Regions from separate parts of the Alteromonas sp. ABH4_454 genome, predicted to be linked through region 1. Evidence: riboswitches for the same ligand, from Rfam matches in the RefSeq annotation. Region 1 holds a riboswitch; the other holds the start of a gene.
The links. Region 1 has a riboswitch for thiamine pyrophosphate ahead of thiC (phosphomethylpyrimidine synthase ThiC). Riboswitches for the same ligand answer to the same signal wherever they lie in the genome.
Positions count from the first base shown of each region.

Region 2: another riboswitch for thiamine pyrophosphate. It lies ahead of ACYX4W_RS08735 (TonB-dependent receptor); the one in region 1 lies ahead of thiC (phosphomethylpyrimidine synthase ThiC).

Region 1 covers NZ_CM149972.1:947,938-955,589, forward strand. The annotation lists gene ACYX4W_RS04175 (HesA/MoeB/ThiF family protein) at 1-396, opposite strand, end outside; gene thiE (thiamine phosphate synthase) at 389-2,011, opposite strand; gene thiC (phosphomethylpyrimidine synthase ThiC) at 2,008-3,918, opposite strand; TPP riboswitch at 4,197-4,308, opposite strand; gene ACYX4W_RS04190 (heme biosynthesis HemY N-terminal domain-containing protein) at 4,424-5,599, opposite strand; gene ACYX4W_RS04195 (uroporphyrinogen-III C-methyltransferase) at 5,596-6,765, opposite strand; gene ACYX4W_RS04200 (uroporphyrinogen-III synthase) at 6,766-7,497, opposite strand; partial or broken gene hemC (hydroxymethylbilane synthase) at 7,577-7,652, opposite strand, start outside.
Region 2 covers NZ_CM149972.1:1,999,528-2,007,179, forward strand. The annotation lists gene ACYX4W_RS08710 (ExbD/TolR family protein) at 1-102, shown strand, start outside; gene ACYX4W_RS08715 (energy transducer TonB) at 104-715, shown strand; gene ACYX4W_RS08720 (tetratricopeptide repeat protein) at 718-1,983, shown strand; gene ACYX4W_RS08725 (GNAT family N-acetyltransferase) at 2,136-4,412, opposite strand; gene ACYX4W_RS08730 (acyl-CoA thioesterase) at 4,472-4,897, shown strand; TPP riboswitch at 5,027-5,130, shown strand; gene ACYX4W_RS08735 (TonB-dependent receptor) at 5,186-7,276, shown strand; gene ACYX4W_RS08740 (hypothetical protein) at 7,294-7,557, shown strand; partial or broken gene pnuC (nicotinamide riboside transporter PnuC) at 7,557-7,652, shown strand, end outside.

The sequences.
Region 1 (7,652 bases):
ATCAACAAACTTGCTTTTAAACTGTATGTTTAAGTGAGAATTAACTTTTCGAAGCTCGTTATATAGAGATTTGGCTTTAAGTTCGCCTAGGTGCATTTCGTTGTAGCTAACCTGGCGCTGCAAGTTACTGATATCGACAGTGTCTCCATCTATCAATGTGATATTGCCAACACCAGCGCCAGCTAGATAGCGGGCGGTTAAGCTTCCTAGTCCGCCCAGCCCCACAACCACAGCGTGTGCGTTTGCTAAATTAAGCTGGCCGTCATTATCAATACAGTCGAGTAAGAGCTGCCTGCTGTAACGCTGTATGTCTTGATGTTCAATCTGGGCGCTAGCGAAGCCATTAGCGTTATTGACTGAGACTGTAGCGGTACGATGTGCTGATTGACTAAGCAAAACCTGCCTCCTGAACCAATGCTTGGTAGGCTTTAAGCGGATGCTCCGCATGAGTAATGGCACTAACCACGGCAATACCGTCAACACCGGTTTTAGCCACGTCTCTAATGCGCGATAAGTTAATACCGCCAATGGCGACGGTGGGTATGCCTTCACACAGCTTCACATATTTTGCCAAGCGCTCTACACCTTGGGGTTTAGAGGGCATGTCTTTGGTATTGGTTGGAAATATATGACCAAGGGCGATGTAAGACGGGTTTAAAGCGCGAACCCGCTGAATCTCAGCGAATCCATGAGTTGAAATGCCCAGTCTTAGCCCGGCGCTTCGAATAGCGTTTAAATCTGCAGTATCAAGATCTTCTTGGCCCAAATGCACACCGTAAGCCCCAAGCTCTATAGCTAGCTCCCAATAGTCGTTAATAAATAACTGACAGTTGGTGTGTTCCACTAACTCAATGGCCTCTTTTATCTGTTGGCGAATGTCTTGTTGTGAGCCTTTCTTTACCCTCAGTTGAATGATTTTTACGCCCGTTGGCCAAAGCCTCGCTATCCACTGAACGCTATCTACTACGGGGTATATGTCTAGGTTCGTATGAGTGAGTGTAGGGAAACGGGCTACATTACCTAGCACACTTTCTGAGGGGAGGTCGCTGTTCGACAAATTCTCTAGGCACAAATCTTTATTGTGAAAAACAGCGCTACCTTGGTGAAAATTTACCTTTGGAAAACTTACGGCGTGGGCGGGGAAACCGTTAGTTCGCGGGAAGTACGAGGGCAAATTAGCCCCATTATTATGAGCCTTAGTGCTGTCCGTATCAGACTCGCAAAGGGTCTTTCGCCTTACTTCACACACATAAGCATTAGCTAGGGTGAGCGCATCTTCAATGCAATAGTCGTTAACAATAAAAGCTGCAATGGCACTTGCTAACATGCAGCCAGTGCCCCGAAGTTTACCGTTATTGATTATCGGCTGACTAAAGTGAAGGGTGTGCGAGGCACAAACAAAGGTGTCATATACCTGAGTCTGCCATTCGGCGTGGCCGCCTTTGACGTAAACACTCTTCGCCCCTTTTCCAATAAGCCGGTTTATTGCTGACGCTAGGCTGGTATCGTCGTTTACCGGCAAATTAGCCAGCCAAGCGAGCTCGTCGATATTTGGGGCAACCAAATCTACTGTGTTCAGCAACTCGTCAACAACGCTTTCGCTTAAATCGCTTAACATGCCGCCAGATGAAGAAGACTGCACAGGGTCCCATATCACAAACGGGCGAGGCTTTATTAACGACTGAATACGTGCGCAAAGTAAAAGCGCTTGCTCATCGTTTGCGATAGCGCCAATTTTAATAGCGCGTGGCGGCGTATCTTCGTAAAGCACTTGCCACTGCTGGTTTAACGCAGATGCACTCATGCTTTCTGTACTAAGCAGATGCTGGTTTGATTGCACAGTAAGTTGTGTGGTGAGCACACAGGCATGAACGCTTAAATCGGCAAGCGTGATGGCGTCGCGGGTTATACCCGCGCCACCGCTTGAATCAACGCCGCCTATACACCATACCACCGGCAGCCTTGCGCTAGGTGGCTCTAGTATGGGAGTGGTTAGGTGGCTGTTTGTCATGGCAGCTCTACCTTGCTATCTGCAGTGTGATAAAGCTCAGCGCCCGATTGATTAAACGCATCAGCCATATCTTTCATGCCTTTTTGTTTCTCAAGCGCTTGGGTTTCTGCTTGTTTAGCGACGTCACGTACTTCCTGAGAAATTTTCATACTGCAGAATTTTGGGCCGCACATAGAGCAAAAGTGCGCAACTTTACCAGAAGCCTGCGGCAAGGTTTCATCGTGATAGGCACGGGCAGTGTGAGGGTCTAATGCCAGGTTAAACTGGTCTTCCCATCTAAACTCGAAGCGCGCTTTCGACATAGCATTGTCGCGTATTTGCGCGCCGGGGTGGCCCTTCGCCAAGTCGGCAGCGTGAGCCGCTATTTTGTACGTGATAAGCCCCTGTTTAACGTCTTCTTTGTTAGGTAAACCCAAATGCTCTTTAGGCGTTACGTAGCACAGCATTGCGCAGCCGTACCAACCAATCATGGCGGCACCAATACCTGAGGTGAAGTGATCGTAGCCAGGTGCAATGTCTGTGGTAAGCGGGCCAAGGGTATAAAACGGCGCTTCGTGACAGTGCTTAAGCTGCTCTTCCATGTTCGCTTTAATCATATGCATTGGCACATGACCAGGGCCTTCAATCATTACCTGAACATCGTATTCCCATGCTATTTTGGTCAGCTCACCAAGGGTATGTAATTCAGAGAACTGCGCATCATCGTTAGCGTCAGCCACGCTACCAGGGCGCAAGCCATCACCTAGCGACAGCGCTACATCGTATTTCGCGCAAATTTCGCAGATATCGTGGAAATGTTCATACAAAAAGCTTTGCTGGTGGTGGCTTAAGCACCACTTCGCCATGATTGAACCGCCGCGGGATACAATGCCAGTAACTCGCTTTGCGGTAAGGTGCACGTACTCTAGCAATACGCCAGCGTGAATGGTGAAGTAGTCTACCCCTTGCTCGGCCTGCTCAATTAGTGTGTCTTTAAACATCTCCCAGGTTAAGTCTTCAGCAACACCGTTTACTTTTTCCAGCGCTTGGTAGATAGGTACGGTGCCAAGAGGTACCGGGCTATTTCGCAGCAGCCACTCGCGGGTTTCGTGAATATTTCTGCCGGTAGATAAGTCCATGATGGTATCGGCACCCCAGCGCGTTGACCACACCAGCTTTTCTACTTCTTCTTCGATAGACGAGGTGACTGCTGAGTTACCAATGTTGGCGTTGATTTTCACCAAGAAGTTGCGGCCGATAATCATTGGCTCTAGTTCGGGGTGGTTAATGTTACAGGGAATGATGGCGCGGCCTGCGGCTACTTCTTGGCGAACAAATTCAGGCGTGATGGTATCGGGCAAATTCGCGCCAAAATGCTCGCCTTTGTGCTGCTGCGTTAGCTCCGCATCTTTAATGGCTTGACGGCCCATGTTTTCACGAATGGCAATGTATTCCATTTCAGGGGTAATAATGCCCTGTCTTGCGTAGTGAAGCTGAGTGACGTTTTTTCCTGCTTTTGCTTTTAGTGGTTTGCGGCTGCGAATAAAGCGGAAATCTTCGGTAAAAATGTCGTTTTCACGCTCTTTTGCAAAGCTTGATGAAACGCCTTCTAGCTCGAATGTATCGCTGCGCTCTTCAATCCACTTCTGGCGAAGCAGGCTTAAACCTTTATGTACATCTATGTTTTCTTGCGGGTCGCCGTAGGGCCCTGAGGTGTCATACACTGGAATAGGTGGGTTCGGCTCTAAGATAGGGTTTTCTTCGGTGCCACCGATTAGGCTATCGTGCTGGTGGATAAGGCGCATGGCCACGCGGATATCGTTGCGGCTACCACACTCGTAGTGGCGTGTGGAATTGGGGTAAGCTTCGCCGGCTAGTTCATTTATGAATTGTTGAGCTTGTTGGCGTTGTTCGCGTCTGTTCGACATAGCATTTTACCTTGTAAATTTAGGTTCTAAAAATGCTTGTCAGGAGTGAAGGAGAATACAGTGTGTAAGTGTTTGAAGGGGATAAGCCCGTTACTTTAGCGAGATTGTTGGTGAAGGTACTGGTGATTTCAGCACTTTACACCGTTGATATTCACTTGATGATAAACTTGAGCAGTTTACCTTGAGTAACTAGCAACACCGTAATGGGTTTGCCTGTACATCAACAAACAGCAAAACAATTTCGCTTCACAATGCCAAACTGTTGCTTAACATCGTGCACATTGTATTTTCTTGTTCCCTTCGCAGGTACTAGCCTGATCAGGTTCTACGGATCCCACTTACGCGGTCTCAGCTTACTGGGTTAACAGTGAAGCACTCCGACAAGTTGTTTGTGTCAATTAGGGCTGTTTGTTGTTGAAACAGCCCTAATTGAGAATTCCTTTTTACTATATCTTCAACTTTAGTAGGAATACAAGTACTACCAGAAAGCTAAACGAATATTCATTTAGCTAGCTAGTTGCTGTCCTTCTTTGTAAAGCTGAAGGGCGGTGGCTGTGTCATGCTTGCGCTCACTAATGGCAGATAGCAGCAATAAGTCTTCTTTGCGCGACTGCATTTTAGTGGCTTTAAGCAATGCTTTTTCAGCTAACACATCGTCGCCCGAGTTGAATGCCACTTGGCCCAGCGTGGAATAAAGCTCAACGTTTTCTTCGTCTTGCTTTATCCAGCTTTCAAGTAAACGTAATGATGGCGATGCATCAGGAATATTAAGCTGCGTGAACAGTGGGAATAGCGCGCTGTTCGACCCACGTTTTTGCCATTCAACTAACAAATTTTGAGCGTCGGCATGCATACCTTGGTCAAGAAGCTGTTGAATGTAAGCGGCGCGATAAGCGTCGTCGTGACGTAATTTACGAGGCAGCGTGTCCCAGTATGATTTAAGCTCAACGGCACCTTGTTTACTGGCAATTTCTGCAAACTTACCTTTGGCAATACGCTGGCTCCACGCGGTGTAGTCAGCTTTAGGCAAGGCTTTACGCCAGCCCGATAAATTCTCTTGAAGCACCTGCCACTTACCTAGCTTGGCAAGAATTTGCGCTTTCAACTGCACAACCTGCTTGTTGTCACGATCTTGCTCGTCTAGTTCGTTAAGCTTTTCGAGTGCAGCCTCAAACTTTTCTTCAGCTACATCAATGCGTGCATGCATTACCGTTGCAGCTACTTTCGCTTTCGGAAAGTCGGTGGCTTGAACCAGAAAGTAACGAGCTTTGGCTAGGTCGTCGTTGGCAAAGGCAATTTGCGCTGAGGCTAAATAGTTTACGCCTTCAAAATCACCATTGGTGGTTTTGCCTAACGCTTTTTGTGCCGAATCAAAATCACCTGCGGCCATGGCGTGCAAGCCATCGTAAAACGCGCGCTTGCGTTTGCGTTCACCTAAGGTGCCGAACCATTTATGTGAGCCTGTAATTAAGCTTAATGCCCACAGAACAAAACGGGATAGCACATACCAGGCAATAACGGCACCAATAACCAAAATACAGAAGCTGATCACGGTCATTTCAATAGCTGTACTTCCTAGAGAAATAAGCACGTAACCTTTGTCGCCAAGTATCATTGGACCAACAATAAGCGCAACAACGAATGCGGCTAATACCGCAAGGGCAATAGCTAACCATTTCATAGTGCACTTGCTCCTTGTCCAAACACCTGCTTAACGCGGCTATCCAGTAGACGTTCTAACGGTTTTTGTGACGCTAGCTCTGTTGGAATTGGACGCGATACATCGGTAGCCATTAGGTTTTGAAGTGCATCCACAAAGCCGGTTACCTGGCTTTTTTCAGTATCGTATTTTTCCGTAAGCAGCGTTTGTGCATATTGAAGTGATTGGCTGTAAAGGCCAGCATCGCCTTGAAGTGCGGCGGTTTGTGCGTGCATAAGCTGCAGACGAAGCTGCTCTTTTGCCAAGAACTGCGCTTCTAATGAAAGTACTGGCTCAACCGGGCCTTCAATAGTTTTAATAGTAAGAAAATCATTTACCAATGAGCGCCATACTTTTGCTAAATTTTCCTGCCAATCGTCAGCCGACTCTGACAAGGTGGTGTCTTCTGCGTTAGCGTCTTCAGGCTTCTCAAAAGTATCAAGGGGAAGCTTATCAATTTGTGCAATCATGCCGGTAAGCGCAAGCGCCACTGAGCTTTGCGACACCGGGTTTAGCTGTTGAAGGGTTTGAATATCTTCAGCTAGGTTAGCGCGAACGGGTAGTACCGACGGGTCAGCCAAAGACTTTAAGCGCTTATCTGCATTAACCAATAGCAAAATTGCTGTGCGAACATCGTTTTCCAGCCAAAGCTTTCTACCAGCCATACGAACTAAATAGTCAGCTTCCGCAATTAGCCAGTCGGCTGGGCGGCGACCTTCCATATTATTAAGCTGTTGAAGGGTAGACTCGGCCTGTAAGCTAAGTTTCTCGTTCTCAGATTTAAGTTCATCGACCGTATCTTGTAAGGCTTTATTCGTTCGCGACACGTCTTCTAGCGTCGCTAAAATGTCGCTACGCTCGCGCTCAATACTGTTTAACTTTGCTGTGTTGCTTTGCTGTGCGTTTGCGGAGTCTGCGCTAGCCGATTGCTGCTGCATGTAATACCAGTAGCCTGCGCCAGCCATGCCTATTACGGCTAAGAACAAAATGATTACAACGAACCACAATAGGCCGTTGCCTGATGATTTCTTCTTAGCGCCAGATTCAGTCGATTCACTCTGCGTGGCAGAAGACTCAATTACTTCTTTTTCAGCTTCCACTTTTACGAGTTCCTCTTTTTGTGGGCTATTTTCATTATTGTTGGCCATTCAATACTCCCAGTTATCCTTTACCCAGGCGATGAGTGCCTGATCGGTGGCTCGCTGACATACCGCTACCTCTTTAACACCTTTACTGTTAAGGGTTTGCGCGACTCGGTCACTCACTGTTAACCATTTAAAGGCTAACAAAGCGTTACCAAATTGTTCTATCAGTTGCAGTGCCATTGCTTCGCTTGTAGCGATAATGCCGCTAACTTCGCCCATTTTCCAATGTTTTGTGTAAATTGGGCGTGTAAGTTGCTCCCTTTTATAAACGCAAAAGCTATTCACTAAAATACCTTTTTCGTCTAATCCTTTTGCTATGGCTTCTCGTCCACCTTCACCTTTAATAATAACGACATGCTTACAGTTTGCCTCATTAAGCTGATGCATTGCCAGTATACCTTCGGATGTATGGACCTTTGGAGTAACAACATTCGCCGAAGAAAACGTTTCAAGGCCAGCCTGCAGTTTGCGCGCAGTGGCATCGCCAACGGCAATAATCAAAGGGAGTGGGGGGGTTGTGTCACGCAGCCCCGAAATAACACTATTCACAGCGTATACGCTGGTAACAATAATTGCGTTTACTGTATTTAGGGCTAAATACTCTGCCGCGGCTTTTTGTTCAGAAGAGATGTTAATAATGTCAGAAGTGGCGATCCCAACCGCATTAATGCCCGCTTGTTCGAAAGCCGAAGCACTCGCTTTTAATTTTGGCAGTGGGCGCGTGAACAGAAGCATTTTATTTAACTCTCATCCTTTTAAGTCTGCTGCGCATTCCTATGTGCCTATAGAAATGCGCGCTTCTACCAAATATAACTTAGTTATAAAGTGCTTTAAGAATTTCCCCAGCACCTTGCTCTAAAAGCGCTTCCGCTACTTCAACACCTATGTCT
Region 2 (7,652 bases), 1.1 Mb from region 1:
ATTCAAGCTGACGTTAAAGCAAAGCATGGTTTAGTAGTTGAGATTATGGATCAGGTTAAAGCCGCTGGCGTTAACCGAGTCTCGGTAGCGGCAAGGGGATAAGATGTTACGTATAATTGTATCTATACTTTTAGGTGCTGGTGTTGCATTTGCCCTTTTCGTTCTAATGGCTAAGTTGATTGAAAACTCATCTAGACCAGCAGACGAAGTTCCGCCTGCACCGGTTATCGATATTGTAATGCAGGAACCAGACGACCAGACGCAAACGCGTACTCGTGTTCCACCACCACCACCGCCTCCGCCTCCACAGCCTCCTAAAATGGAGCAAGTAGAGCCGGAAACAGCGGAACCTGATGCAGATGGCTTTAGCTTAGCTATTCCAGCTATCGACACAGGTGGTGTTGGTGTAAACATCGGTGGTGTTGGTGCAATGCAACGTGACGGTGAAGCTACACCTATCGTTCGTATCGACCCGAAATATCCACCTGATGCAGCCCGTGATGGCCGTGAAGGTTGGGTAAGACTGTCTTTCACTATCAACGAAGTTGGTGGTGTTGAAGATATCGAAGTTATCGAAGCTGAACCTAAGCGCGTATTCGACCGTGAAGCACGTCGTGCTCTACGTAAGTGGAAATACAAGCCTAAGATCGTTGATGGCAAGCCAGTTAGACAGACAGGCATGTTCGTACAGCTAGACTTTAAACTGGAGCAATGATCATGATGAAACGTACATTCAAAATGTCAGCCGTTGCTTTAGTGCTAGGCGCAGGTGCGGTGCTTTCAGCACCCGCTGCTCTAGCGCAGTCGGCACCTGTTGTTTGCCCTGGATATGAAAAGGGCAAAACAACGCTAGTAGGTGAGCGTACCGGTAAGAAAGTTCAAAAAGCTTTTGAATTCTATAATGAAGACCAGCTTACCGAAGCGTTAAATGTACTTTATGAAATCGACCCTTCAGACGATTTTGATAAAGCTTACGTTAAACGTTTCATCGGTAACTTATTGGCTTCACAAGAAGGTCAGGGCGTTAAGGCGTTAAACTATTTGGTCGACTCTGTTGAGCCAAAAGTACTTAACGACACAGAGCACTCTCAAACACTTAAACTGATAGGTGATTTGAGCATGCAGGAAGAGAAGTACACTGATGCCATCAAATGGTATAACAAGTGGATGGAATTTACCTGTAAGGAAGATGCTGATGTGTACACTCGCCTAGCGCAAGCTTATTTTGAGTCTAAGCAGTTAGCTAAAATGATTGAGCCAGCAGACAAGGCAATTGCTTTGTATGAAGAGCCAAACAAGAACCCTTATGTTCTTAAGCTAACTTCTTACTACGAGCGTAAGATGTACCCTGAAACGGTTTCTGTAGCGGAAGATCTTGTTAGTACTTTCCCTCAGGAAAAGACTTGGTGGTCGCGTCTTGGCTTTTTCTATATCTTGGTTGAAGACTACAAAAAGGGTCTTTCAACGCTAGAACTTGCATACATGCAGGGTTATCTAGAAAAAGATTCAGAAATCAAAACGCTTGCTCAGCTTTATCAAAGTAACGGTATGCCTTATAAGGCTGCTAAGCTTCTTGAAAAGCACATGAAAGAAGGCTTGTTGAAGAACGATGCTGATATGATTGCAAACATTGCTAATGCATATCATCAGGCTAAAAACTTTAAAACAGCGGCAAACTTGTATGCACAAGCTGCGGCTAAGAGTTCAGACCCTGAGCATTATCGTAAACAAGGTACGCTTTTACTTGTAGCAGAAGACTATAAAGGCGCTATCAAAGCACTAGAGAATGCTCTAGAGCGTGGCGCTGAAAACCCTGAGAAGATTCACTTCACACTTATGGAAGCGAATTTCTACGCGGGCAACTTTAGATCTGCATACAAGCATGTACAAGAAGCTAAGAAAGATCGCTCGCTACGCCGTAACGCGGCAGCGTGGGAACCTTACATCAAGGAAAAAGCTAAAAACCGCGGTATTAATATCTAATATTCGGATTTAGCCAAAAGCCTCCCTCGGGAGGCTTTTTTTTGCCTAGTAATTTGTAGTGTTTAAAAGATAAGTAAGACGAGAGTTAAGGTAAAAGGCTACAGGATAGTAAAAAACACGCCTGTAAAAACTAATAGTTAGGCCTAGTGTTTTTACTTTAAATGTTCAAAAGCAGGGCGCAACTCAGTTCTTATTAATGAGGTAGCTTCTTTCAACCCATTTACGTTAATGCCATTATTTATAAAAACACCCTCGATTCGCTTTATATCTATGAACGAATTGCTGAATAGGGTTGTTAGGTAGCTTTTTGCATTTACCACCTCTATCAGTAGGTCTAACTTTTCCTGCGTATCCCCAGTTATTCTAGGCATATTGCGGCAATCTCGGGCATTACTTTGCGCTTTAAACAGAGCGTCAGATTGCGCTTCTTTCGACAACTTATGCAAAATTGGCCAAACATCTTCTAACGTTCTTGTACCCTGAATAAAATGACTCAGCTTTGCTATATAGATTTCGGTCACGGTTTTGGAAAGTTCATGCACATTGGCGGCGTCAAAACTTGCTTTTAATGACATAAGGTTAGCTACAAGTTCAGTTGTTTTAGGGGAAAGGGGCAGCACAGCTAACGCGCTCGTCTCACCACTGGCCTTGTTAGGCTTTCGGCCATAATCAACTATGTCAAAACCATTTTGAGTCCAAAAGTTATCTAGCTTCAATGTGGTCCCGTAGGACGTGCAAGTTGCATCTATGGACTGTTCACGGGCTGCGTTAACGACTTTATTAACTACATAACTACCTAAGCCTCTCCCCTGAAGTTTCGGATGTACAGCAATACGGTTAATTCTCCAATAATTATACGTGGCAGCTTTAGGAGTACTAGAAAGCAGGGTAAGCCTTTGCGCGGCTAAATGGCCTTTAGGACGGCGCTGTCCCGAAGCAATACCGGTTGATACATGGGTTAATCTAGTCCCACCTTCAATATTTATAATCGCGGCTGCTAACACAAGTGTGCCCAACTTCAGTGTGGCAACCATTACGTCAGGACTATCCAGTAAACGCATAAAATCGTCTGGCGTGGTTTGGTAGTGCGCCAGTGCAAGCAGGGACATAATTTGCTGAAGCGTGCTTTCGTTTAAGTTTTCAAAAGAACTTATACAGAATTTGCATCTCTCTATTAATTCAAGGCTGTCTTCTGACTCAATACCTGTGATGTTATCGTCGGCAGAGCTGCCCTCAAATAAACATGCGCTGTCAAAGAATGCTTCAACAGGATCGTTCTCAAACCATCGCAGGGGGGTCGACAGGGTTAAATGAATGCTGTCGTTAGGCAAGTTAGGAAGGAGTTTATGAATAAACCCGTTTCCTGAACCCTCATAGCCTTGCAGCGTGGTGCTAAAAATCCACTGAGGGTTTGCTGCTATTATTCGGTTTACGACTGGCAGGGGCATTGAGGCGGCTTCATCAACCACAACAAGGTCATACGCTGTATGGTTTTTGTTGTATAGCAGTTCGCTGTCAGGCGGTACCCATTTTACAGAGCCTAGGAACCTTCTTCCGTTTTCAACCGCTTGGTGCTCTTGATTCACATAGTCGGGTTGATAAAACGGACTGCCTGTTTTCTTGCTGTCATCAAAGTGGTGAAGATGAGACATTACGTTAGCAACGTTTTCACGCTGCTCGCTGGTAAGTAACACGTTTTTACCCTTCCTCACTAAGCTGTCAATAAATATACCTAACAAAGAAGATTTACCTCTCCCCCTCGGAGCAGTGATCAAGGCGTTCAACTTATTTAACGAGTAAGACTGGTACAAACGGCCGTATGCGCTTTCTTGTTCTTTGGAACGAAATAGCGAACCTCTATAGGCATTATCTAAGGAAAGCTTCTCTACTCGATAGGTTGCTAAATCCGGTAGTCTAGCTGTGGATTCAGTAAGTATTGCTATTCCAGTTTCGGCATGCAGGCAGTCAATAAAGCGTGCCAGGTATCGGCTATGGGCGAGTGTAAAGCCTTCTGAAAGAAAAGAAACTGAAGCATTGCTGCTCCAATGTTTCAACTCAGGACAGATAAGTATTAAACACCCGTGGTGTTTTACTATGCCTGCCACTGCCATTGCATCACCAGGCTTAAAAGAATCCCTACAATCCAATGTCGCAATATCGTACTCGCTGCCAAGCACTTTTTTCCGTCTCTTTCCTTTTAGCTCTGCACTAGTAAAGGTCGCTACGCTCAAAGTGGAAGTGTCATCAGCTAAAGTTTGAATAATGGATAGTGCGGCTTCACAGAGCGTATCATGACCAGAAATTACCAGCATTCTTCGGTGAAGTGGGTAAGTTACGTCTGATAAGAGTGAGCTGTTTTCGCAGCCATTGTCGCAGCTTTTTTTACTATAGGGGGCAAGAAGCCATTCGCGTAATTGATTTAGCGCCATGAATCAGTTTTTTCGGTATAATCTAACGCTATAGTAGCGATTTATTGTGAGGAATTCGAATGCGCTTTCTTTCTCGACGTTTAGTTATGCCAAATGATCTTAATTACGCCAATTCTTTATTCGGTGGCCGCGCGTTAGAATGGATAGACGAAGAGGCTGCCATTTGGGCAATCTGTCAGTTAGAGACCAATTGTTTAGTGACTAAGCATATTGGCGAAATTAGTTTTGAATCACCAGCGATGCAAGGTGATATTGTAGAGTTTGGTCTGGAAACCAAAGCCGTAGGCCGGTCATCTATTACCGTAAGTTGTCTAGTGCGCAACAAGGCCACTAAGAAAACTATCTGCTTTGCAGATGACATTGTATTCGTAAAGGTTGACCCAGATACTCGCCAACCAACGGCTCACGGCAAAACGCTAGAAGGGTTAAAAGCACAGACTGACGATGAAGTACGTCGTCTTAATATGAATATTGACACTGAATAGCCTCGGGCTTTCAATACCTTATATCATATAAAAATTATAACCTTAGCTTGATGTCTTATCTGCTTGACGGCGTGTATCTAACTGGTAGACTCCGTCGCATACGTTGAGGTTGCTATTTGCGTAGCCCAACACTATACCAAGGGGTGTCCGTTTACGGTCTGAGATCCACACACGTGGGAACCCTTACACCTGATCCGGATAATACCGGCGTAGGGATGGTTCACAGCATAGCCTTATCACCTGCCGTTAGACCCGGATCTTTTTTCTTAAATAAGAACAAGAGATCCCATGTATAAAACACTTTTCACACTATCATTGCTAGCAAGTTCTGTTGCTGCCTTTGCGCAAGAATCTGCAGCAAACAACACGTCAAAAAACACGCCTTCTGATATTGAACGAGTCGTCGTATCTGGTGACTTTCGACAAACTACACTTGACCAGCTAAGTGCTAGCGCGACGATTTTAGATCAAGAGCGTCTTCGCAGCAGGCAGCCAAGTCACATCGACAGTGTGTTAAACAGTATTCCAAACGTTAATTTTGCAGCGGGTGCTTCTCGTGGTCGCTTTGTGCAAATTCGAGGTATTGGTGAGCGTAGCCAGTTCGCTGAACCAATCAACCCTTCCGTAAGCTTTATTGTCGATGAATTTGATTTTTCAGGCCTTGCTGCAGCAGGTATCATTTTTGATACAAAGCAACTAGAAGTCTATCGCGGACCTCAGGCTACGCTTTACGGCACAGGCGCACTCGCTGGTGCGGTTAAGCTTTCTAGTAATAACGTAGGTAGCGACGCGCCAGACTACGTAGAAGCCCGTATTGGTAACAAAGAGAGCTACCGTATTGAAGGGGCAACGGGCGACGATATCAATTCCGATTGGGGATATCGCGTTGCACTTGTGCATAACCGTAGCGATGGCTTTGTAGAAAACACCTTTCTAGATAGAAGCGACACTAACAATATCGATGAGAGCGCATTGCGCTTTGCCGTTGAAGGCAGCGTAGACGAACGAACCACGCTTGCACTTACCTACCGCTGGTATGATATTGACAACGGCTACGATGCATTTTCGCTCGATAACGATAACAAAACACTGTCTGATGAGCCAGGCTTTGACGAACACCAAACGCATGCAGTAAGCGCACGTTCAACAACCAGTACAGCCGCGGGCGACTTCATACTTATTGCCACTCATGCTTCTCATAATATTGCTTATGGCTACGATGAAGACTGGACATTCACTGATTTTCACCCTTGGGGTTATACGTCTTTTGATGCGTACTACCGAGATGTCGAAACCCAAACCGGTGAGTTGCGTTTTGTGTCATCAGACAGTGCTGCGCTTTTCGATGGAATGACAGATTGGACGGTAGGCGTATTTTATAAAAACACAGAAGAAAAATTACTGCGTCAGTACACATACCTTGATAGTGACTTTGCCAGTGAATATACCCCAACGACTACTGCTATCTATGCTCAGACGGAAAGCCGTTTGAAGGACAACTTAGTGCTTGTAGCCGGAATGAGAGTAGAAAACTATGACTTCGATTACGCTGATAACAACCAACTTACACGCGCGTTTGACACCACCATGGTTGGCGGAAAAGTAGCGCTTCAGTATACGCAGGGTGATCACTTCTACTACGGCAGCATTTCACGCGGTTTTAAAGGCGCAGGCTTTAATCCCGACAGCCGAGTAAACGATAATCAACGTTTCTTTGATGAAGAATACAACTGGAACTATGAAGTGGGTGTAAAAGGCCCGCTGCTTACGCCTGCTCTTGTTGCTCGCGCTGCAATTTTCTACATGGATAGAACAGATACGCAGGTAAGTGATTTTGACGTTATCACTCGCGATGACGGCACGGCAGGTTTTGTAGATATTATCGATAATGCTGATTTGGGTACAAACAAAGGGGCCGAGCTAGAACTGAGTTGGTTTGCAAGCGATGCATGGCAGTTAGATGCAAGCGTTGGTTACCTAAGCGCTACATTTGAAGGATATACACTAGCAGACGGTACTGAAGTATCTGAGCAAAGACAGGCTCAGTCACCAAAGTGGACCGCAAACATTTACAGTGAGTACGCACTTACAGACACCATGCTATGGCGCGTAGATATAGACTATAAAAGCGAATACCGTTTTTCTGACGGCCATGATGTAACCGCGCCAAGCACAACACTGGTTAATTCTGAAATTGTTGTGTTGCACGGTGATTGGCAGACCTCACTGTGGGTTCAAAATGCATTTGACCGCGAGTATTACACTCGAGGGTTTGGTGGTTTCAGCAATGACCCTCGCGATGAGTATGCGTTTAATGAACCATATTACCAAATAGGTAACAGCCGCCAGTTTGGTATCACTGTTAAATACGCGTTTTAAAATAAAAGGAAACAGACATGCAAGTTATGGTTGAACTGTCGTTGTACCCTTTGGTTAACGAATATATTCCACCTATTCAAGATTTTATCGATAGGTTAAATAGCTATAGCGATATCACGGTGACAACATGTTCTACCAGCACGCAGGTTACAGGTGACTATGGTGTTGTTATGAAAGTACTCGGCGATGAAATGCAGAGAACTCACGAAGAAGTGGGGCAGGCTATTTTCGTTGCTAAGTTTTTAAATTTTGATGCCATGCAATCTAGAAAGTCATCTTAATGGCTAACTTCTTTTCTGAGTTCACTTCTCAAATTGCCGCTACTTCACTGCTAGAGTGGGTAGCGGTTGTCCTCGCTGTTGCCTATGTGTTGTTA